DNA from 4 places in the Thalassospira sp. UBA4513 genome. Region 1 is predicted to be linked to each of the others. Evidence: predicted binding sites of a transcription regulator. Region 1 holds the regulator's gene; each other region holds the start of a gene.
The links. The regulator PhoB, encoded in region 1, activates phosphate uptake and scavenging genes when phosphate is short. The targets are predictions, from matches to a motif close to TNTCATAAAACTGTCA.
Positions count from the first base shown of each region.

Region 2: a site for PhoB is predicted at 2,643-2,658, ahead of B2T33_RS03870 (choice-of-anchor I family protein). Genes of this name have one in related genera too.
Region 3: a site for PhoB is predicted at 2,072-2,087, ahead of B2T33_RS12810 (DUF2794 domain-containing protein). Genes of this name have one in related genera too.
Region 4: a site for PhoB is predicted at 3,999-4,014, ahead of phnD (phosphate/phosphite/phosphonate ABC transporter substrate-binding protein). Genes of this name have one in related genera too.

Region 1 is NZ_DGMR01000039.1:382,263-388,309, forward strand. Features, by position in the region: gene pstC (phosphate ABC transporter permease subunit PstC) at 1-158, shown strand, start outside; gene pstA (phosphate ABC transporter permease PstA) at 151-1,500, shown strand; gene pstB (phosphate ABC transporter ATP-binding protein PstB) at 1,502-2,305, shown strand; gene phoU (phosphate signaling complex protein PhoU) at 2,328-3,050, shown strand; gene phoB (phosphate regulon transcriptional regulator PhoB) at 3,068-3,766, shown strand; gene B2T33_RS18635 (cation:proton antiporter) at 3,847-5,595, opposite strand; gene B2T33_RS18640 (calcium/sodium antiporter) at 5,862-6,047, shown strand, end outside.
Region 2 is NZ_DGMR01000009.1:130,671-136,717, forward strand. Features, by position in the region: gene pgi (glucose-6-phosphate isomerase) at 1-978, shown strand, start outside; gene B2T33_RS03855 (DUF3253 domain-containing protein) at 985-1,272, opposite strand; gene B2T33_RS03860 (DUF2256 domain-containing protein) at 1,269-1,463, opposite strand; gene B2T33_RS03865 (NAD(P)/FAD-dependent oxidoreductase) at 1,492-2,538, opposite strand; gene B2T33_RS03870 (choice-of-anchor I family protein) at 2,733-4,328, shown strand; gene B2T33_RS03875 (response regulator) at 4,491-5,225, shown strand; gene B2T33_RS03880 (sensor histidine kinase) at 5,234-6,047, shown strand, end outside.
Region 3 is NZ_DGMR01000032.1:234-6,280, forward strand. Features, by position in the region: gene B2T33_RS12800 (hypothetical protein) at 1-803, shown strand, start outside; gene B2T33_RS12805 (tetratricopeptide repeat protein) at 883-1,650, opposite strand; gene B2T33_RS12810 (DUF2794 domain-containing protein) at 1,663-2,019, opposite strand; gene B2T33_RS12815 (hypothetical protein) at 2,145-2,570, opposite strand; gene B2T33_RS12820 (tetratricopeptide repeat protein) at 3,068-3,718, shown strand; gene B2T33_RS12825 (PQQ-like beta-propeller repeat protein) at 3,788-5,122, shown strand; gene der (ribosome biogenesis GTPase Der) at 5,233-6,047, shown strand, end outside.
Region 4 is NZ_DGMR01000019.1:74,994-81,040, forward strand. Features, by position in the region: gene B2T33_RS06930 (cupin domain-containing protein) at 1-264, opposite strand, end outside; gene B2T33_RS06935 (copper chaperone PCu(A)C) at 366-863, opposite strand; gene B2T33_RS06940 (DUF2946 family protein) at 939-1,412, opposite strand; gene fumC (class II fumarate hydratase) at 1,567-2,964, opposite strand; gene B2T33_RS06950 (DeoR/GlpR family DNA-binding transcription regulator) at 3,126-3,971, opposite strand; gene phnD (phosphate/phosphite/phosphonate ABC transporter substrate-binding protein) at 4,129-5,127, shown strand; gene phnC (phosphonate ABC transporter ATP-binding protein) at 5,210-6,007, shown strand; gene phnE (phosphonate ABC transporter, permease protein PhnE) at 6,004-6,047, shown strand, end outside.

The DNA of each region.
Region 1 (6,047 bases):
CCGTGCAGATCGTGACGCTTCTGGTCGGCGACCAGGAGTTCGACAGTGCAAAAACCCTCTCGGCCTTCGCGTTGGGGCTGGTTCTTTTCCTTGTCACCTTGGGGCTGAACGTATTTGCCCTTAAGGTTGTTCAGAAGTATCGCGAGAAATATGACTGATATGGCATCTCTTATGGAAGACAGAGCTGCGGCCAAAGTGATCTCTGACAATCTGCGCAAGCCGGTTGACTGGGACAGCCCAAAAATCACCCGTAACATCAAGAAACGTTACGCGGCCGAACGCCGCTTTAAAAGCTATGGTCTGGTTGCGATCTGTTTGGCGCTACTGGCGCTTTGCACGCTGGCACTCTCGATCGGCTCTAAAGGCTACAGCGCCTTTTACCAGACCTATGTCCAGCTCGAAGTGACCTTTGATCCGGCTGTGATCGATCCGGAACGGACCGGCGATCCCGACGTGATCGGGCGCGCGAACTTTGATGGTTTGATCAAACAGGCTTTGCGTGATCGGTTCCCGGATGTGACCTCGCGCAGTGACAAACGTGATCTCTATGGCATCGTTTCAGGCGGCGCATCTTATGATCTGCGCGAACGGGTTCTCGAAAATCCGAGCCTGATTGGCCAAACGCGCACCATGTGGCTGATTTCCGGTGATGATTTCGACATGCTCAACAAGGGCTATATCGATCCCACCGTTGATGAAGGCGACCGTCGCCTCAATGACAAGGAAGTCGCTTGGTATAACGAACTGGTTGCTGACGGTGCGGTGGAAAAACAGTTCCACACCCGCTTCTTTACCAGTGGCGATTCCCGCGAACCGGAACTTGCCGGTATCTGGGGCGCGGCTGTTGGCTCGTTCTATACCCTGCTTGTGACTTTGGCATTGTCCTTCCCGATTGGTGTTCTGGCGGCGATCTATCTCGAAGAATTCGCGCCCAAGAACCGCTTCACCCAGATTGTCGAGGTTAATATCAATAACCTGGCCGCGGTTCCATCCATCGTGTTTGGTCTGCTGGGGCTTGAGGTCTATCTCAATGTCATGCATTTGCCGCGCTCGGCCCCGGTTGTCGGTGGTTTGACGCTGGCGCTGATGACTTTGCCGACGATCATCATCGCATCGCGTGCGGCGATCAAGGCGGTGCCGCCATCGATCCGTCAGGCCGCCCTTGGGCTTGGCGCATCACCGGTTCAGACCGTCACCCACCATGTGTTGCCGCTTGCCATGCCGGGCATTCTGACCGGCACGATCATTGGCATGGCACAGGCGCTTGGTGAAACTGCACCGCTTCTGATGATCGGGATGGTGGCCTTTATTGTTGATATCCCGGGCGGGGCGCTTGACCCGGCAACGGTTCTGCCGGTCCAGATCTATCTGTGGGCAGACAGCCCGGAACGTGCCTTTGTCGAGAAAACCTCGGCAGCGATTATGGTGTTGCTGGCCTTCCTTGTCCTGATGAATGGACTGGCTGTGTATCTGCGCAAAAAATTTGAACGGAAGTGGTAAAATGGCTGCTGTATCCCAGAGCGCAATGACGGCGGAGCCGTCGGTCGAAAAACCGAAAATGACCGCGCGCAAGCTCGATCTTTTCTATAGCGACAATCAGGCCCTCTATGAGGTCAACCTTGATATCCCCGAACAGCAGGTAACCGCACTGATTGGTCCGTCGGGCTGTGGTAAATCCACCTTCCTGCGCTGCCTGAACCGGATGAATGACACCATTGACGGTGTGACGATCAAAGGTGACGTTACCCTGGATGGTCGCGACATCTATGACAAGCGGATCGACGTGGTTCAGCTGCGCGCGCGCATCGGCATGGTGTTCCAGAAACCGAACCCGTTCCCGAAATCGATCTATGACAACGTGGCCTATGGCCCGCGTATTCATGGTCTGGTCAATTCGCGTGACGAACTTGATGAAATCGTCATGACCTCGCTTGAACGTGCAGGCCTTCTCAAGGAAGTCAAAGATCGCCTGCAATCGCCGGCAACCGGTCTTTCCGGTGGTCAGCAGCAGCGCCTTTGCATTGCGCGTGCGGTTGCCGTCAGCCCGGAAGTCATCCTGATGGATGAGCCGTGCTCGGCCCTTGATCCGATTGCGACCGCCAAGGTCGAGGAACTGATAGACGAGTTGCGTTCGAACTACACGATCGTGATCGTGACCCACTCCATGCAGCAGGCCGCCCGTGTGTCGCAGCGCACCGCGTTCTTCCACCTTGGAAAGCTGGTTGAAGTCGGTGAAACCGATCAGATCTTTACCAACCCGAAGGACGAACGCACCAAGGGTTACATTACCGGCCGCTTCGGTTAAGCGACGCCAGGAGTACGCATAAATGGCTGATGAACATACCCATATCGTAAGTTCGTTCGACGAGGAACTGACCCGTCTGAACAACATCATTTCGCAAATGGGCGGGCTTGCTGAAAGCCAGCTTATTTCCTCGATCAGATCCATCGTCAAACGCGATTCCGAACTGGCCGAGAAAGTCATCCTGTCCGATCAGCGCATTGATGTGCTCGAACAGGAAGTCCAGGACTTTGCCGTCCGTCTTCTGGCCCTGCGTCAGCCGATGGCAGATGACCTGCGTCAGGTGGTGACGGCCCTTAAGCTGTCAAACGACCTTGAACGCATTGGCGACCTTGCCAAAAACATCGCCAAACGCGCGCAGGTGCTGAACCAGATCCCGCCGATCCGTCCGGTTCAGGCGATCCCGAACATGGCCAAGCTGGCCCAGGAAATCATCAAGGATGTCCTGGATGCCTATATCGAAAGCGACGCCGAAAAGGCCCACCGGGTCTGGGAACGCGATCAGGAAGTCGACGATATGTACAATTCGCTGTTCCGCGAATTGCTGACCTACATGATGGAAGATCCGCGCAACATTACCGCATCGACCCATCTGTTGTTCATTGCCAAGAACATCGAACGTATCGGTGATCACGCAACCAATATCGCCGAAACGATCTATTACCGGATCAAGGGCGAAGACCTGCCGGGGATTGACCGGCCAAAAAACGACGCAGCGAACTTCGCTGTTGTCGAACCGAATGACTGACACGGGAGCATAGGAAGATGGACCCAACGGTTCTTATCGTCGAGGACGAGGCAGCAATCGTAACCATGTTGCGCTACAACCTCGAACGCGAGGGGATGCAGGTTGTCGAAGCCGGTGACGGTGACGAAGCGTTGAAAATTCTGGCTGAAACCCATGTCGATCTGGTTTTGCTCGACTGGATGCTGCCGGTGATGTCGGGGATCGAGGTCTGCCGTCAGATCCGCCGCAAGCCTGAAAGCCGCGATTTGCCGGTGATCATGGTGACAGCACGTGGCGAAGAAGGCGACCGCATCCGCGGTCTTGATACCGGGGCTGATGACTATGTCACCAAGCCGTTTGCCATTGGCGAGCTGCTCGCCCGTATCCGCGCGCTTTTGCGCCGGTCCGGTCCGGCGCAACCACAAGGGCAGTTGATCTATTCCGACATCGAAATGGATCTCGCCGCCCACCGGGTCAGCCGCAATGGAAAATCGATCCATCTTGGCCCGACCGAGTTCCGTCTGCTGCGCTATTTCCTCGAACATCCGGGGCGGGTTTTCTCGCGCGAACAGTTGCTTAACGCGGTTTGGGGCCCGAATATCTATGTCGAAACCCGCACAGTCGACGTGCATATCCGCCGCCTGCGCAAGGCGCTCAATGACGTCAAGGGCACGCGCGATATCATCCGCACCGTCCGTGCGGCGGGCTATGCACTGGACTCTGAAACCGCTGCCTAAGCCGGTTTCGATACGCGATCTAATGAAAAACCCCCGCTGCAGCGTGCCGCGGGGGTTTTTGTTCTAAGGCCGTAACGTCTTCAGTTTTTTTTCTTCGCCGGTTTGTCCGCATTCTCCGAACCTGACGGTTTGCGCTGCGGGCGCGGCGCCAGTTCGTTCATCAACAGCATGTCCGCACGGCGGAATTTGGCGATTTCGGCATCAATATCTTCCTGCGGCACGTCGCACGCCGCCAAAACGTGATCGGATAACCGCAACCCGGTTTCGAGAACTTCCGGGATGGCGGCATCCGCCCCATGGCGCGACAGCGGCCCGATATGGGTGATGTCCTGCGCGCGGGCAAAGATCTTCAGATGCGGGTAATGCTGGCGCAAAAGGGCGACCGTCTTCTCGGTCGCATGCGGGTTCCCCATGGCAACAACCGCAATTTTTGCCTCATCCGTGTGTGCCGCCCGGAAAGTTTCCGGTCTGGACCCGTCGGCAAAGTAAACCGGAAGGCCTTCTGCCCGGCCGCGTGAAACCTGCTGTGCATCACTATCAAGCACCAGGAACGGAATGTTGCGCGTCTTGAGCAACCGGGCCAGAACCCGGCCAACACGGCCGCTTCCGATCACCAGAACATGCTGGTGGATGCCCTCGGACTCCTCGGCAATCTTGCCAAGCTGGTCTTCTTCCTTGGGATGAAGCTTTTCCTCGATCTTGTGACCAAGGCTGATAAGCGTCGGGGTCAGCGCCATCGAAATCGCCACCACCGGGATCAGCATGGCGGCCATTTCAAGCGGCACCGCGCCATTTTGCGCGGCCAGGGCAAACATCACAAAGGCAAATTCACCGCCGGCGGCCAAGCTCATGGCTACCCGGATGGCAAGGCCGGTTTCAAACCGGATCGCGCGTGCCAGAACGAACAAAACCGCCGTCTTGATCACCAGCAACAGCACCAGCCACATGACGATGGTGCCAAATTCGTTATAAACAACGTCGGCATCAACCGACATGCCCACCGACATAAAGAACAGCGACAGGAACACGCCGCGGAACGGCGAGATATCGGCTTCGATCTGATGACGGAATTCGGTTTCGGCCAACATCACCCCGGCGATAAACGCACCCAGCGCCATTGAAAGCCCGGAAACCTCGGTCAATGTGCTTGCGGCTAGCACAACAAAAAGCGTGCCGATGGCAAACAGTTCCGGGTTCTTGAGCGACGCGATATAGCGAAACAGACGCGGCAACACATACCGCCCGACGAGTAACAGCAACGCGACCGACCCGAAACCAAGCAGGATGCTCATCCACGGGCTGGTTTCCGTGCCGGCATCACCTGCCGCCTGCACCATGATCAGGAACGGACCAACCGCCACGTCCTGCAATAACAAAATGGCAAGGGCCGCACGGCCAAACCGGGTATTAAGCTGCTTGTCATCGGAAAGCTGTTTGAGGATGATCGCGGTCGATGAAAGCGCAAGGGCCCCTGCAATCACCAGGGCCGTCGGCAGCGGGAATTCCATGACAACCAGAAGCCCCAGAAGGGCTGCCATCGACACCAGAATTTGCAAAACGCCCAGACCGGCAAACCGCCCGCCAATCACCCGCAAACGATCCCGCGAAAGCTCCAGCCCGATCATGAACAGCAGGAAAACCACGCCCAGTTCGGCAACGGTGGAAATGTCTTCGCGTTCGGAAATCAGGCCAAAGCCGAACGGCCCGATAAAGAACCCGCCAATCAGAAAGCCGATGATCGAATTCGCACGCAGCTTGTGCGCAATCGGCACCGCAATGATTGCGGCAGTCAGAATAAGAAACAGCTCAAACAGGACGCTGTGATGCATGGCGAAATTCGTTCCGGAAGGCGGTCAAATAATCAATGGGTATCAGGACCTAAATGCCTGAAAATAACGAGATTACAACGATAACGAAAATAACCCTGCCAGTCGTGGGTAAATTTGTGGCATTTGCGAAATTCACGACCCAATCGGGCTATTAAGGGCTGTGGCGATTGTCACCGCCTGATGACTTGCCATTCGCGCTGCCAAATGCCATCTTCCGCGGGCCTGACACCGGGCCAGTTTAATCGCTTTTGAAACGAGCAGATATTTTGGAACAGCTTATCCCCTATCTTCAGATCATCGCGGGCCTTGTATTGCTGACAGCAGGTGGTGAATTCATCGTAAGGGGGGCGGTTGGTCTTGCACTTTTGCTGGGCGTTTCCAAGGTGATCGTCGGTCTGACGATTGTCGCCGCCGGAACGTCAGCACCGGAATTTGTCGTCTCGCTCAATGCA
Region 2 (6,047 bases), on a different contig from region 1:
CTTGTCGGCATGCTGAAAGACGAAGCCGCCGTTGCCAAGCATTTCGTTGCCGTCTCAACTGCGCTGGACAAGGTCGCGGCATTTGGCATTGATACCAACAACGCATTCGGTTTCTGGGACTGGGTTGGTGGACGTTACAGCCTGTGGTCGGCAATCGGTCTGCCGATCATTCTGGCCGTCGGGTATGACAAGTTCGAAGAATTGCTGCGCGGTGCGCAGTCAATGGACAACCATTTCAAAACAGCCCCGATTGAAACCAACATTCCAATGATCCTTGGTCTGATCGGGGTGTGGCATCGCAATGTGCTGGGCGCATCGAGCCAGGCGATCCTGCCCTATGATCAGCACCTGTCACGCCTGCCGGCCTATCTGCAGCAGGCCGATATGGAAAGCAACGGCAAATCAGTCACCCGTGACGGCAAGCCGATTGCCTATGAAACCGGCCCGATCATCTGGGGCGAACCGGGCACCAATGGCCAGCATGCATTTTATCAGCTGATACATCAGGGCACGGAGCTGATCCCGGTTGACTTCATTATGGCGGCCAATGCGTTGCATCCGTTGGCCAACCATCATGACAAGCTGGTGTCGAACTGCCTTGCACAGTCAGAGGCATTGATGCGCGGCAAGACCGAGGACGAAGTCCGCGAAGAGCTTTCTGGCAGTGACCTGTCACCGGCCGAGATTGATGTGCTGGCACCGCAAAAGGTGTTTGATGGCAACAAGCCCAGCACCATGATCCTCTATAAGCAGCTTGATCCGTTCACCCTTGGCCGGTTGGTCGCGATGTATGAACATAAAATCTTTGTTCAGGGCATCATCTGGAACGTCAATTCCTATGACCAGTGGGGCGTTGAACTTGGCAAGCAACTTGCCAAGGAATTGCTTCCGATGGTCGAGGGCAAGGAAGATGCCGGTGCCCGCGATGCATCGACCGCCGGTCTGATCAAACGCCTGCATGCATTGCGTGGCTCATAAGCTGGCTTAGTCGTCCTGATCATCGGTGACGATGCGCAATCGATAATGACCCGAAGGGCGGTTTTGGCCATGGCTGATGCCGCCCTTTTCAAATGTCAGTTTGCGCTCGGTACATAGTTGCTCTGCGACCTGATGCACGCGCGGCATCAAATCCCGCCAGTATGAGCCAAAGGTTTTGGCAACTTCGGACGGGCATATCGTTCTGTCTGGCCCGCGCTCTGTTGCCAGATCAATCACGCGCTGGCGCAGGATGGCATAGGTTGGCTGATCTTCGTCTTTTTGGTCAAACATCATGACACTTGGTTCTGCATGTCGGTTTTTGCAGGCTGCTTTCGCTGGCGTCGGCACCGGTCAGAGCAATACTGAACCTCGTCCCAGCAATCCTTCCATTTGCGCCGCCAGTTAAAAGGCCGCGCGCATGTCACGCAGGTTTTCTGCGGCAAATCTGATTTGCTGTGACGATGTCCATTGGCATTTTTCGGCATGACACTGCGTTCGGATCAAGTTTGTCGATTATCCGATCAGTGCTTCGACCATGGCATGTGCCGCTGTTCGGCCACTGCGCCAAGCCGCCTCGACCCGTGCGCCAAGGCACCAATCCCCTGCGGCAATCACCCGGCCATTCATGCCATTAAGGTGACTTTTGCCAAGCGGCAATTCAGTCCGCGCATAGCGCCAACGATGGGCCTGAACCGAATGAAGTTCTGGCAGTTTGACACCACTGACATCACGAAGGGCAGCCAGCAGCTTTTCAATCACGCGGTCCTTGTCTTCTTCAAGGTGCTGACGTGACCATTCCGGGCTGGCATGCAGCACCCACGGATCGGGTGTGCGACGGTGGAACATGTCATCGTTCTGGCTGCTGCGCGCGGCCCAGCTGATTTCGGGGCTCGGATACAGCATCGCGTCAAAGCCGGTCGGAAGCGGGGTTTCAAAGGCGGCCATAACCGCCCAGCACGGAGCCATGACAACCTCGTCAATCGGGGCATAGCGCGGGGCAAGCGGGCGCAAAAGATCGGCGGTCTGCGGGGCAGGGGCGGTAACGATCACACCATCAAACGGGCCGTATGTGCCGTCCAGATCATCATGGAGCATAAAACTGCGCGGGCCGTTCGGCTCGATGCCGATAATACGGTGTTGCTTCTGGATCGGGAAGGTGTCGACCAGGGGGCGGATCAGTTTGTTCATCTGCGGCGCACCCTGATACCAGGGCTCTTCGGCAAGGTTGCCGACATGGCGCGCGATCGGTGAAAGTGCCGCACCGGATTGTGCGGGGGCGGACGTTCCGCGATGAAGGTTGGGCGACCAGTTCTGGGCGGCGTTAAACTCGGTTGCTTCTTGCAAAAACGCATTAAACCCCGGATCACGCGCCGTCACATATTGCGCACCATGATTGAAATGACCAAAGTCGGTGCGCCGTGACGCCAGACGCCCGCCAAGACCGCGGCTTTTTTCAAAAACCGTTACGTTCATGCCAATGCGGTGCAGCGTGCTGGCCGCTTTTAGGCCCGCCATTCCGGCACCAATGATCGCAATATTCACGTTTGACATCCGTGGCATGTGTGGCTCCTGTCTGGGTCGCGGGGCAAGTCCCGACGGATTGTTTAAAGTTATAGTTTCGATACGAAACCAGACCGGAATTGGAGCAGTCCCACCGATAAGAAATTTATGAAACTGTCACGACCGGGTCATGAAACCGTTACAACAAACACGCAGTCTGCCTGCTTTGATTACGGTTATTCCAAGGGGAAAACATGCGTTCTTCATTGATGGCGACAGCCGCTGTTTCGTTGCTTCTGACAGCCTGTGCAGGCACGGCACCCAACCAAACCAAGATGGCGGGTGACGTCATGAATGCGGGTGCGCATCCGATCACGATTGTGCCGATGGGCGAATATCGTACCGGGATGCTAGATGAAAGTGCGGCGGAAATTCCGGCATTTGATCCGGTGTCAAAGCGCATCTTTGTCGTCAATGGCGCGGACAAAGTGGTCGATATTCTTGATATGTCTGATCCGTCCGAACTGACCAAGATCGATGCGATTGATCTTTCCACCTGGGGCAAGGGTGCCAACAGTGTTGCCATCAAAAATGGCGTTGTCGCCGTGGCCGTGGAAAATACCGATAAGCAGGCACCGGGTCAGGCCGTTTTCTTTGATACCGATGGCGGGTTTATTTCAGCGGTCACCGTGGGCGCACTGCCCGACATGATCAAGTTCTCCCCGGATGGGAAATATGTTCTGGTCGCAAACGAAGGCGAGCCGAATGACGCATTCACCAATGATCCGGAAGGTAGTGTTTCGATCATTTCCATGGCCGGTGGTGCAGAAAACTTGTCCGATGATGACGTCCGCACGGTTGATTTCAAGTTCCTGAATGATGGCAAGCTGCCCTATGGCATGCGGACGTCCAATCCGGGTGCTTCAAGCGTGGCACAGGATGTGGAGCCGGAATATATCGCCGTCTCCAAGGACAGCAAAACAGCCTATGTGTCGTTGCAGGAAAACAACGCGATTGCGATTATCGATATCGAAACTGCAACCATCAAAAACGTCGCCGGTCTTGGCTTCAAGGATCATTCGGTTCATGCCTTTGATGCCAGCGACAAGGACGGCAAGATCAATATCCGCACTTGGCCGGTGATGGGCATGTTCATGCCTGACACCATCGATGCAATCAATATTGATGGCAAGGAATGGGTCCTGATCGCCAACGAAGGCGATTCACGCGACTATGACGGCTACAGCGAGGAAACCCGCGTTGGCAAACTGACGCTTGATCCGGTGGCCTTCCCAACCGCAAGCACCCTGCAAAAGGATGAAAATCTTGGTCGTTTGAAGACCACAACCGCGCAGGGCGACGTTGATGGTGATGGCGATTTCGATGTCATCTATAGCTATGGCGCACGGTCGTTCTCGGTGCTGGATGCGGACGGTGAAATGGTCTTTGACAGTGGTGATGCGTTTGAGCAGATCCTGGCGGCGAACTATCCCAATGTTTTCAATTCCTCGGATACTGAAAACTACAGCCGTGACAACCGCTCCGATGACAAGGGCCCGGAGCCAGAAGGCATTGCAAGTGGCTATGTCAATGGCACGCCCTATGCCTTTATCGGGCTGGAACGTCAGGGCGGCTTCATGGTCTATGACCTGACCAACCCGACCAACCCGCAATTCGTCACCTATCACAGTGATCGTCGTTTCTCAGGCAATCCGGAAAATGATACTGCCGGTGAACTGGCCCCCGAAGGCCTGCAGTTTGTTGATGCCAAGGACAGCCCGACCGGCAACGCAATGCTGGTGGTGGCATCGGAAGTATCTGGTAGCACCAAGGTTTATGACCTGAAGTAACCCGATTACAGCCCTGATTACTGGATATGGGGAAGCCGGGCATTGCCCGGCTTTTTCCTTTTTAAACGCCAGATGGAAAACGGTTCAAACCGGTGGCGATATCGACTAAACTCCCGCCGCGGTCGGGGACATGGCCGATGAATATCAGGGGAGTTCGGGACACTGACGACGCGACGTGAACCACATATTCTGGTCGTTGATGACGACCAGGAAATCCAGAAGCTTTTGAAGAAGTTCCTGTTACAACACGGTTTTCGCATTACCACCGTGTCCGACGGCAATGAAATGCATCGTGCACTGCGCGACTGGAAAATCGATCTGGTGATTCTTGATATCATGTTGCCGGGCGAGGACGGCTTTGCGCTGTGCCGGGATGTTCGACGGACCTCCAAGGTGCCGATTGTCATGCTGACCGCGGTGGGCGAGGATACCGATCGTATTCTTGGCCTTGAACTTGGTGCAGATGATTACCTGACCAAGCCGTTTAATCCGCGTGAATTGCTGGCCCGTATCCGTGCGGTGTTCCGGCGCTTTGAAACGGGGGCGGTTGGGCCGTCTGATAACGAAGTCGCCCCGGCGCACAAGATCATTTTCGGTGAATGGACGCTTGATATCGGATCACGCGAATTACGCGATGCTGATAATGTTGCCGTGCATTTGTCGACCGGCGAGTTTTCGTTGCTTCTGGCTCTGGTCAAAAACAACAAGCGGGCGCTGTCGCGTGAGCAGCTTGTTGATATTGTGCGCGGACAAAGCTCGCTGCCGTTTGATCGCAGTATCGATATCCAGATCAGCCGCCTGCGCCGCAAAATCGAAAAAGACGCCAAGAACCCGAAACTGATCAAGACAGTGCGCGGCATCGGCTATCAGTTCTGCGCCGACACCCAAACGATTTAGGCCGACCCATGGCCGATATGTTCGCAAAATTCAGCAACTATATGCGCCGCTACAAGCCGCGCACGCTGGGCGGGCGTATCTTTCTTTTGATGATGCTGGGCGGGCTGATCATTGCAGCCCTCAGTGCCATGGCATCCTATTATGTTATCGAGCGGGACGAACGCATTGGTCGGGCCTATACGCTGGGCTTTACCATTCGCGAACTGGTACGGATCGCCGAAAACCCCGAATTTGAAGAAAACATCATCGATATTGCTGCGCGCGATGGCATGACGATGCGCATCCTGCCATCCGATGATGTCGGGACCTTGTTACTGTTTTCCAGACCCGCACAGCACATCGCCATGCCGGTCCGACTGGCCAATACCGGTTGGCCGACCTCGGTCAAGGTGCATTTCGAACGCGGTCGTTTGAGTGCCGAACAGCGCGCCACGATCGAGGCCACCGAAAATCCCAGCCTGTTCTTTGCCGAATTGTCGCGTGAAATCGCGCGTCTTGGCCTCGAGGCACAGGTGGAAATCATGATGCCGTCGGGCAAGCGCATTCTGGTGCACCATAACGAGTTGTGGGCGAATTATTCGTCCCCGTCGCTGGTCTTTCTGATGTTCCTGATGGGGGTGGGCGCGGTTCTTGTCGTGTTTGCCGGGCTTGCCGATTTGTTGGCAGGCCCGTTCAAGCGCCTGACACGTGCGATCATTGACCATGCTGATGATGTCAGCGGCCCACCGGTCGAGGAACGAGGGCCCACAGAGGCGCGGTCAATGGCCGCGGCTTACAACGATTTGCGCGAACGTATTTCACGGATGCTGGGCGATCGCACCC
Region 3 (6,047 bases), on a different contig from region 1:
GTGGTGCAATCCCCGAGGATCATACCGCCCCGACCCAGCCGGTCTCAGACCTGACCTTCATGCCAGAACCGCTGACCGGCAAGGACATGTGGGGCATTACCCTGTTTGATCAGATGGCGTGCCGCATCGCGTTCCATCTGTTGAAATACGAAGGTCGTTACACGCCGCCGTCTTTGGAAGGGACGCTGGTGTATCCCGGCAACTTCGGGACGTTCAACTGGGGCAGTGTTGCGGTTGATCCGGAACGTCAGATCATGTTTGGCATGCCGACCTATCTTGCCTTTACCTCGCGCCTGATCCCGCGTGCCGAGGTGCCACCACGTGGCAGTGAAAAGGCCAGTGAAATGGGGATTAACCGGAACGAAGGTGCGCCTTATGCCGTCGAAATGGGGCCGTTCCTGTCGCCGCTTGGTATTCCGTGCCAGGCCCCGCCATGGGGATATGTTGCCGGTGCCGACCTGCGCACGGGCGAGATTGCCTATATGCATAAAAACGGTACGGTCGAAGACATGACCCCGTTGCCATTACCATTCGAACTTGGTGTGCCGGGCATTGGTGGTCCGATCCTGACCAAGGGTGGCGTGGCGTTCCTTGGTGCGGCGGTCGATAACTATTTCCGTGCCTATGACGCCACGACCGGCGAGAAGATTTGGGAAACCCGTCTTCCGGCCGGCGGTCAATCAACGCCGATGACCTATGAAACCGATGACGGGACGCAATATGTGCTGATCGTCGCCGGTGGTCATGGATCGATTGGCACCAAGCCGGGCGATTATGTGATTGCCTATAAGCTTGCCGAGTAAGACCGGCCGAAACTGACATTAAAGCGCACGGGCACCTGAAAGAAATCAGGTGCCCGTTTCGTATCTGGCGCGTGCAAACTTATCCGGTCGCATCAAGGGCAAGGCGTTTTTCAACCCGTTGAATTTCCTCGGGCCGGAGCCTTGGTTCTAGCGCATCCAGTGCGGCCTGCGGGTTCAGTGGTTCTGCCTCGTTGGCACCTTCGGGAAAGGTGATCGGGCCGCGTGCAGCACGCCTTAGCCAGTAATAGGCGTCGGCATAATTCTGTTTCACGCCCCAGCCACGTTCAAGCAAGGCACCGAACATGAACTGTGCGGCGTGCATGTTTTCGTTTGCGGCAATTTCAAAGTAATGGGCGGCTTCGACAAAGTTCTGTCGGACCCCGCGGCCATGGAAATACTGCGCGCCGATCATATAGGCGGCATTGGCATTGTGCGGATCAATGCGCAGTGCCCGCTTGAAGTATTTCGTGGCCTGAAAATGATCATAGGGCAGGCCAAATCCGTTGAAATGCATCAGGCCAAGATAATAGGTCGCCCCGCCATGGTTGGTCTTTGCAGCCTTGCCAAACCACTCGGCCGCCATTTCGTATTCAGGCGTCCCCAGATCACCACGAAAATACAGCAGACCCAGCGCATATTGCGCATACGGATCGTTTTCCTGTGCTGCCAGATGCCAGAAGGACTGCGCGCGCACGTAATCCCCAGCCTGATAGGCGTGGTAGCCTGTCTGGTATTCCTTGCTCATGCCTGCTGTGTGGCCCGCTGTTGGCAACAGCAGGCAGGCCAGCACGGCAAGCGCGAATAAGGGGTGTCGGCCTGAAAGGCTGGCCGATGAGGGGCTGGTCACGTGTGGGAACCGTCAGGAGTTTGTTTTAAACAGGGGCACGACCTTGCGGGCGCGTTTTTCGATGGCTTCAAGCACATTGACGATTTCAGCGCTTTGTTTGATGCGCTCACCGCTATGCAGGGCAACATATTGTCCGGCATTTTTGTGCTCGTTACCGAGCTTGATGACAGTGAAAAGAGGGGTTTCGTGGGTTGAACGGAAAATCGAAAACATCGCCATCCCGTCCAGATGATCGATGGCATAATCCTTCCAGGCGCCACTGGCAACCTGTCGGGAATATGTGTTCATGAGTTTCATCAGTTCAGCCCGGTCAAAATGAACAAAGCTTTTGGCTTTGCGGTATTTGGCCAAATCGAACAATGTTCCCATGTGGTACTCCGGCAGCGTGTGTTCGGGGTTGTCCTTTGCCACAACGGGAAAATGACAGCCTGATGACACGGTAGCGCGGATTGACCGATGCCTCAAGTTTCAATGGATGAAAAACAGACCGGATTTTAGAGGCTGCGCGAACGGGTTGGCGGCCAATCAACGGTTTGCGATCCGGTGTTATAGGGATCGGGCGTGCGATAGCAACTGACCGCCGCAAGCGAGCGATAGCAATAAAGCGGCGGTTCCGGCACCGGTTCCTTTTTGCAGTACGACTTGCCGTCAATCTTGCGGATGGTGGAGCAATCCTGACCGGTCGATAGCGAAACCGCATGGTCAATCAGGGTTTTGTCGGAATTGATGATGCTGACCACGTCAAAGGCAATATACCATTCGCCGCCGGTAAACAGGCTGGTGCCGACAACATCGGACATCGTTGTTCCACAGCCCGACACAGTGGACCCCATCAAGGCTGCAAACAGCCCGGCAAGGGTACGCTGTCGGATAAGGCGCCGTTTTGCGGGCTTGGTATGTGCAGTCTCGCGACGTTTCATTGTGGTCTCCGTCCGCTCACCGGGCAAATATGACCGATGACAAGTTCAAATCTGTTCCCTTGGCATTTACCAAAGCAAGCCCTGTGCCGAACTGTGTCTTTGCCCCCGATAAAACGACATGTGGCACTGATCTCGGGCGTTTTCAGCCCCCTGTATCACCGTCAAAAAGCATCCGGGCGGCGGTGATGGTGGCCTTCAAACATTTCAAAGCCGTTTAAAACCGGTGATGTCGTGGGGAAAATGTGTATCTGGCAGGCAATTCTTTCCCGTTGGGTTTGCTGTGCCCGAATTGGGCCACATGGCGCTGATATCAGCCATGAAACGGTTATTGCGATCCCGCCTAATCCGAGGGCGGGGCAAAATAATCGTAGGAATAACCGGAATGGTGTCGAGCAGACTTGACCCTGTACCCGCTGGCGCGTTAAATCCTTGCCAGAAATTTTTCAGATAAGCGGGCAGGTTGCCCGCTTTATTGTGACCGGATTGGAGCCGTTTTCGTGGTTGATATTTTCCAGGAAGTCGAAGAAGACCTTAAGCGTGAACGCAGCGAAGAGCTGTGGCGCAAATACGGGAAATACGTGATCGGCGTTGCAGCGGCCATCGTGCTGGGTGTTGCCGGTCGTGAAGGCTGGAAAACCTATGAAACCAGCACCAGCATCGAAAACGGTACCCGTCTTGCCAATGCCGTAGAACTGGCACAGGACAGCGCAACCGACGAAGACGCCGCATTGGCCGCCCTTGATGCGATCATCGCCGACGGTAACGCCGATTTTGTCGCGCTTGGTCATTTCCAGAAGGCAGCCGTTTACCTTCGCGCGGATGCGACGCCGTCTGCAATCAGCGAACTCGAAGCGATTGCCGGTAATTCCGACATTGATCAGGTTTATCGCGATCTTGCGGTTGTTCAGATCGCAATGAACAGCGCCAGTGCCGAAAACGCGCAGGACCTGATCACGCGTCTTGAGCCGATCGCCGTGCCCGAGAATGCGTGGTACTACTCCGCACGTGAAATGATTGCACTTCTGCATATCGCGGGAGGTGAGGTCGAAGCCGCCAAACCGCTTCTGACCGAGATTGCTGATGATAACAGTGCGCCGGCCGGAATGCGCGCACGGGCAAGTGAAATTCTCAAGGCTGTTGGTGCCTGAGGTTCTTCGGGCATCAATGGATCGCAAGCCGCGATCCATATGACGTGAGTTTTTTCAGGGGATACGGTTTTGACCACACGCGGTATTAAGTCACTTCTTTGCGTAATGGGCCTGACAGGCCTTTTGGCAGGGTGTTCAAGCTGGCTTGGCGAGGCAGAAGATCCGCCGCTTCCCGGCGAGCGTATTTCGGTTCTTGCCCTGCAAAGCACGGTTCAGCCCGACATTGAACTGACCGACCAGCGCGTGATTTTGCCCGAACCCGAACCGATGGTCGACTGGCCGCAAAATGGCGGCTATCCGAGCCACGCACTCCATCACGTTGCGCTTGATAACGAAGTCCTCGAACAGGACTGGTCGATTGATATCGGCGAAGGGTCGATGGATGACAACCTTCTGCTTAATCAGGCGATTGTCGCGCGCGGTGTGATCTTTACCATTGATGCCAGTGCGGAAGTTCGTGCCTTTGCCGCATCATCGGGCAAGCGTATCTGGTCGCTTGAACTGGCCCCTGAGGACGAAGAAGACAGCACGCTTTTGGGCGGCGGTCTGGCCTATGAGGCCGGTGTGATCTATGCCACGACGGGCTTTGCCGAAATCATTGCCATTGATGCGCCAAGTGCGACGATCCTTTGGCGTCAACAGGTCACAGCACCGATGCGTTCTGCGCCGACTGTGCGCGGTGGCCGTGTGTTTGCCATTACCATCGATAACCAGACCGTCGCACTGAATGCGCGCACGGGTGAAACGCTTTGGAACCATCGCGGTGCGTCCGAGGGCGCGTCCTTTATCGGTGGTGCCAGCCCGGCGGTGGATCAGGGCGTTGTCATTTCGGCCTATTCCACGGGCGAACTTTATGCCCTTCGTGTTGAAAACGGTCAGGTGATCTGGTCGGATGCGCTGGCGGCTGCCGGTCGTACCGATGCGGTGTCGGCGATTGCCGATATTCGTGGCCTGCCGGTGATTGATAATGATCTGGTGATCGCGACAAGCAACTCCGGTTTGACGACCGCGATTGACCTTCGCACCGGGGTTCGTGTCTGGGAACTTGAGGCTGGTGGCATCCAGTCACCATGGGTGGCCGGCGAATATGTATACCTGCTAACCAATACAAATGACTTGATTGCCTTGCGTCGACGCACCGGACAGGTTAAATGGGTGACCGTTCTGCCCCGTTTTACCGATCCCGAGGATCAGGAAGGCCCGATTGTCTGGACAGGGCCAGTACTGGCCGGTGACAGGTTGATCGTTGGTAACGAGCAGGGCGAAGTAATGACTGTTTCCCCTTATAGCGGTGACATTCTTGGTGAGGACGAAGTATCCGGGCCAATTACCCTGCCGCCATCTGTTGCCGGTGACAGCCTTTACTTCCTGACTGCGGATGCCGATCTAATCGCATATCGCTGATCAGGATACAGTTTTAGGCAAGGCGATTTGCCTTGCAGGATTTGCGATGCGCCGTGGGTCAATGTGCCCACGGCGCATAACGCCTTTTATTACGAGAGTCTGAAAATCAGATGTCGCTGAAAGTTGCCATTATCGGTCGCCCCAATGTCGGGAAGTCGACCCTGTTTAACCGTCTCGTCGGCAAAAAGCTGGCGCTTGTGGACGATCAGCCCGGTGTGACCCGTGACCGCCGTTATGGCAAGGCACGCCTTGGCGATATGTCTTTTGACATTATCGACACCGCCGGTCTGGAAGAAGCGTTTGATAATTCCGTCGAAGGCATGATGCGCCAGCAAAGTGAAAAGGCGTTTGAGGAATGCGATGTTGCGCTGTTCCTGATTGATGCCCGTGCCGGTCTGACGCCGCTTGATAACCATTTTGCCGATTGGCTGCGCAAACGCGAGAAGCCGGTCTATGTCATTGCCAACAAGCACGAAGGCCGTGATCAGGATCCGGGCCTTTATGAGGCCTATGGCCTTGGTCTTGGCGATGTCGCGCCGATCTCGGCCGAGCATGGCCTTGGGATCGAGTTGCTCTATGACATGCTTGAGCCGCACTGGAAAGAATGGAAAGACCGCGAACGGGTTGCCAGACAGCATGCGCGCGAAGCCGCACAAGAGGCGCTGAATGAGGCCCGTGCGGACAGCCTTGCAGACGAAGATTTCGACGATGAATACGGTTTTGCCGATGACGAAGGTGAAGTCTTCCCGTCCTATGAAATCGAATTCAGCGAGGACGACGAAGACGAAGATGGCGAACTGATTGTCGAAGGCGCACGTGACAATTCGAAAATCCAGTTGGCAATTGTCGGCCGTCCGAATGCCGGTAAATCAACCCTTCTGAACCAGTTGCTTGGCGAAGAGCGCGTCATGACCGGGCCGCAGGC
Region 4 (6,047 bases), on a different contig from region 1:
GTCCTCAAACAGCTGAAGCTGTTCGACGGCATCCCCGATATAGTGATGGAAAATCTCGTCACTGGTCAGGATATGCATGCCTGAAAAAGTATCACGCGTCAGAAGGTAATAGATCGCCGTTCCCGTGCTGCGCACCCCCAGATACCGATTGCCGGGATTACAGGTTTCAAACGCCCTGAAGGTCTCGGCGTAATAGCCACCCTCCGGATGGGGTTGCAGGCCAAGCTTGGCGATCAGATCGTCAATAGTGATGTCGTCAGACATGGTGGGCTCCCTGTAACCGACCGTTTTGGTTGCCCCATCATGACGAAAAAAGGGGGTCGGCGCAAACCTTCCCCCTTTGAATATTCGGCTGCCGTGCAACCTTAGTTGCTGTTCATTTTCATCTTGCCATGACCATGCCCCATGCCGGCACCACCGTTCGGCCCCATCGCCATGGTGTTGAGAACATCAATAGTCACAGGCACATCACCGGCCTTCTCGAATTCCAGTGTGATGTCGATTTTCTCGCCTTCTTCAAGCGGCTTGTTCAGGCCAATGAACATGACGTGATAGCTGCCCGGTTTGAACTGCACAGAGCCATGCATTGGCACCTCAACACCACCCTGAACTTGGCGCATCTTCATGACATTGTTTTCCATGATGTGGGTGTGAAGTTCGGTGCGTTCCGCAAGATCACTGCGCACGCTAACAATGCGGTCGGCAGCCCCGGTATTCACAACATCAAAGAAGGCCGCACCATTGCGCACCATGCCCTTGGATGCCTTGGCCCAGGCATCCTTGACTTCGATATCGGCGGCAAAGGCGTTGGTAACGATAAACAGCGACGCCACGGTCGCAACAATTGCAAAAAGCTTTTTCATGATATTCCATCCAATTAGCAGCCTGCATCCGCAGGTCTGCGATTTCAGTAATCGTGTTTTGATCAGTCTTTGAAATCAGATGGAAACCGGGGGTGCCCGGGAATGGCGACCGCGCGGGATGTCATTGACCGCGACAAAGGCAATCGCCTTGGCATAGCTGACATCATGAATGACCGGCACCGGCGCGACATAGGGCAAATCAATTGCCGCCATCGCCCCGTGATGGTTTGCACAAAGCGGGCAAAACGCATGGGCCGGCATTTCGTCGGTTTGACCGGACGCATTTGATGCCACGACACCTTCAAGCGTATCAGCAGATACAAGCTTGATGCCAGCCGGGGTGCAAATCAGAACGTAATCACCACCCGGTGCGATTTCCGCCGCGGATGCAGTCGCAATGCCGGTGGCCTGCCCGCTGAGAAATGCTGGGACCAGCCCGGACTGGGTGACACCCGCAAACAAGACAACAAACGCCACCAGCCATGTCTGAACGACACGGCGCAGGGAAATTCCGCCCGAACGGCGGTTATGGCGTTTGCACGTTATCATGGGTTGGATATGCCCGATTTAAACCACACCTGCAATGACATTGATCATTGCAGGGGGTCTGTTTTGTCCAGTCGTCTTCATACTTTTCATCATGCGGAAACATAAGGCCGGGTGCGATGCCCGGCCTTGCTTTTCGATGCTTTAAAACATCACATCAGATCATGTCGCGGGCCTGAACCAGCTCATCAAAGCGATCGCCATCAAGGAAACCAAGCGCGATGCAGGCTTCCTTCAGGCTGCTGCGTTCCTTGTGCGCCTTCTTGGCCACGGCCGCCGCATTGTCATAGCCAATATGCGGTGCCAAGGCGGTCACCAGCATCAGGCTTTGTTCGACATAGTGCGCAATCTTTTCCTGATCGGCCTCAAGCCCGGCAATACAGTTATCGGCAAAGCTGACCGATGCATCGGCAATCAGGCGGATCGATTGCAGAAGGTTATAAATGATCACCGGCTTGAACACGTTAAGGTCCAGATGACCGTTCGAACCACCCACCGTGACCGCAACATGATTGCCCATCACCTGCGCGCACACCATGGTCAATGCCTCGGCCTGGGTCGGGTTGACCTTGCCCGGCATGATCGAGGATCCCGGTTCATTGGCGGGCAGGACAAGCTCACCCAAACCACAACGCGGCCCGGAACCAAGCAGACGGATATCATTGCCGATTTTCATCAAGGACGTCGCCAGTACATTCATGACACCTGACATCTCAACACAGGCATCATGGGCGGCCAGTGCTTCGAACTTGTTTTCCGCCGTTTTAAACTCAAGACCGGTGATCTTTGAAACCTGTTTGGCAAATTCGACATCAAAGCCATCCGGCGCGTTCAGCCCGGTACCAAGGGCGGTGCCCCCCTGTGCCAGTTTGCGCAGGCGTTTAAGCGCATCGTCGATCCGGTCCAGGCCGAGTGCGATTTGCGCAGCATAGCCGGAAAATTCCTGCCCCAGGGTCAGGGGCACCGCATCCTGCATGTGGGTGCGGCCGATTTTGACGATATCGCCAAATGCTTCGACCTTGGCGTCAAGGGTCGAGCGCAGGTGTTTAAGGGCGGGTTTCAGCTTTTCCTCGATCTCGACCACGGCGGCGATATGCATGGCGGCCGGGAAACTGTCATTCGATGACTGGCCACGATTGACGTGGTCATTGGGATGGACCGGTTCGCGCTTGCCCATCGGCTTGCCCAAAATCTCGCACGCCCGGTTGGCGATCACTTCATTGGCATTCATGTTGGTCTGGGTACCCGATCCGGTCTGCCAGACCACCAATGGGAAGTGATCCAAAAGCTTGCCTTCGGCCACTTCGGATGCGGCGGCCTCGATCGCCTTGGCCAGTTCCGGATCAAGGTTATCAAGGGCGGCATTGGCGCGCGCAGCCGCCAGTTTTTGAACCCCGAACGCCTTGATCAGGGCATCTGGCATGCGTTCACCGCCAATGCGGAAATTCTGTCTGGATCGCTGGGTTTGCGCCCCCCAATACCGATCAGAAGGCACATCAATTTCGCCCATGGTGTCCTGTTCGGTACGGGTGGTCACTGGATTGGTCACGATCATAATCCTCCGTGTCAGAAACAAACTGACCGGGGCGGGAACCCGGCATTCAACACAATAACGCGCTGTGCCGGGAAATATGGTTTGGAATCAGGACGAACGCAAACTCAACCACGACCAAATTGCGGTTTGACCGATCTATTTATCGGTTCAGGCCAGTCGGTTCATGCCAGACCATGTTTTTCATCACACCACGCCAAAAGCCGTATTCCCGCCCGTTCAAGCTGGGATGCGAATTCCGGTTCGGGTCGACGATCCGTGATGATGCCGGTAAGGGCCTCAAGCGGTGCGACATTTTCCAGATAGCGTTGATCAAACTTCGTATGATCAACCATCAGCCAGGTTTCGTCTGATCGTTCCATCATTGCGCGTTTGACGGCCACCGCACGGCGGTTGACGTCACTAAAGCCCTGCCGCGAAATTCCCGATGCTCCGATAAAGGCAATATTGGCGTGGAAACGGCGCAGATATTCGACGGTATCATTGCCATAGACCGCGTTTTCACGACGATCAAACTGGCCCGGACACATCAAAACATCATCATGATCGGCAAGTTCGGCCATGCCATGCACCACCGCATAGCAATTGGTCAGAAACGTGCGTGGCAGTTTTGTCGTGCGGGCTGCCAGAAACGGCGCAATCTGGGCCACAGTTGAACCGGCATCAATCATTGCCACATCGCCGGACCGCACCATGTCGGCCGCCAGCATGCCAATCCGTTCAAACCCGGCCACCGCCGATAACTGGCGTTGCGCCAGATCGGGCTGATGGCCCATGGGCCGGGCCGATGCGCCACCGAACTCGCGTTTGATCAATCCATCACGGCTCAGCGCGTCAAGATCACGGCGGATGGTTTCGGTTGCAACATCGAATCGCTCTGCAAGTGTGGCAACTCTCACATGAGGGTGAACCTGTAACTCTTGCAGAATACGACGCTGCCGCTCTTTTTTTCCCAAACGCAAAGCCACATCCCCCTCAATTATGGCCGGTTTTGTGCCAATAGCAGGCATCTTAGCAATCCTGAGTGAAACCTTTTGTTACAGTTTTGTGTTGATTTTCCAACTTTTTCAAATTCATACTGTTGGTTAAAGCAACAATAAAAACAACAAAACCACATTCAAAAACGGCGGAAAGCCGTCATTCACAGGGAAGAAAGGTTCGAAAACAGTGTTTTCAATTCCGAAAAAAACCGACAGTTTAAAGCTCATCACCCTCCTTGCCGCAATCGGCATGGTCGGCATGGCATCCACCCCGGCTGCGGCGGCAGATGACTGCATCGCACGTGGCGATCTTGACCCGATGTATTGCGACATGGACGGCGACCTTGTTGCTGATGCCCCGCCTGCAGACCAGCAGGTCGATCCGGACACCCTTGTCTTTGCATATACCCCGGTCGAAGACCCGGCGGTTTATGCCGATATCTGGGACCCGTTCCTGCAGCATCTTGAAGAAGTCACCGGCAAGGACGTTCACTTCTTTGCCGTTCAGTCGAACTCGGCAGAAGTCGAAGCCATGCGTTCAGGCCGTCTGCACGTTGCCGGCTTCTCGACCGGCCCGACCCCGTTTGCCGTCAACCTTGCCGGCGCGGTTCCGTTCGCCCTGATGGGTGCGGATGATGGTCGCTTTGGTTACACGCTTCAGCTCTACACCCGTGTCGACAGCGGCATTGATACCCCGGCTGATCTTAAGGGCAAACGCGTTGCTCATACCTCGCCGACCTCGAACTCGGGCAACCTTGCACCGCGTGCACTGCTTCCGGGTCAGGGCATCGTCCCTGAACAGGATTACGAAGTTGTCTATTCCGGTTCGCACGATCAGTCGATCCTGGGCGTTGTCGCCGGTGACTATGACGCCGCCCCGGTCGCGTCCGAAGTTGTTGAACGTATGGCCCAGCGCGATCTCTATGATCCGAACGAAGTCAAAATCATCTATGAAAGCAAGCCTTTCCCGACCACTTCGTTCAACTATGCCTACAACCTGAAGCCGGAACTGGTCGAAAAGATCAAGGAAGCCTTCTTTACCTTTGACATGAAGGGCACCGCCCTTGGTGAAGAATTCAAGGGTGTGTCGAAGTTCCTGCCGATCACCTATCAGGAAGACTGGGCGGTTATCCGCGAAATTCAGGCTGCCAACGGTGTGAAATACACCCCGGACAACCTGAAGTAATTCCTGATTTTCCAATCGATCCGAACTTTGCAGGGCCTGCCTTGGCAGGCCCTGTGCCACCCATTTCATTCGGGGTAACGCAATGCTGCGTATCAAAGAACTTGTAAAACGCTATGGCGAAGAAAAGGCAGTGTTGAAGAACCTGAACCTTGAAGTGCCGGGCGAAAGTGTTGTTTCCATCATCGGCGCATCAGGTGCGGGTAAAAGTACCCTTCTGCGCTGTATCAACCGCCTTGTCGAACCGTCTTCTGGCTCCATCGAACTCAATGGCACGGAACTGACCAAGCTTGAAGGCAAGGCACTGCGTCTGGCACGCCGTCGCATCGGCATGGTGTTTCAGGGCTTCAACCTGATTGACCGTTTGACGGTGATGGAAAACGTGCAGTCTGGTCGCCTTGGCTATCTTCCGGCATGGCGCGCGGTCACGCGCAAATATCCGCAGGAAGACATTGACCGCGCCTTTCATTTGATGGAACGCGTCGGGATTGCCCATTATGCCGACAAACGTGCCGATGAACTTTCCGGCGGTGAACGCCAGCGTGTCGGTGTGGTCCGCGCCCTGATGCAGGAACCTGAAATCCTGCTGGCCGATGAACCGACCGCATCGCTTGATCCGAAAACATCCCGTCAGATCATGGAACTGCTGCGCGCGCTCGCATCCGAGCTGCACCTGCCGGTTCTGATCAACATCCATAACGTCAACGAAGCCAAGGAATACACCCAGCGGATCGTTGGTATGCGCTTTGGCCGCATCATTTTCGATGGCGAGCCGGTCGATCTGACCAATGACGCCATGGACGACATCTATGCCGGTGTGCCCGCCGAAGAACGCGGCGACGCCGAAAGCAGCACCCACCTGCGTGAGGTCGCCGCACGATGAGCAGCACCGTTCAAAAAACGGGCCGCACATGGAAGAAGCC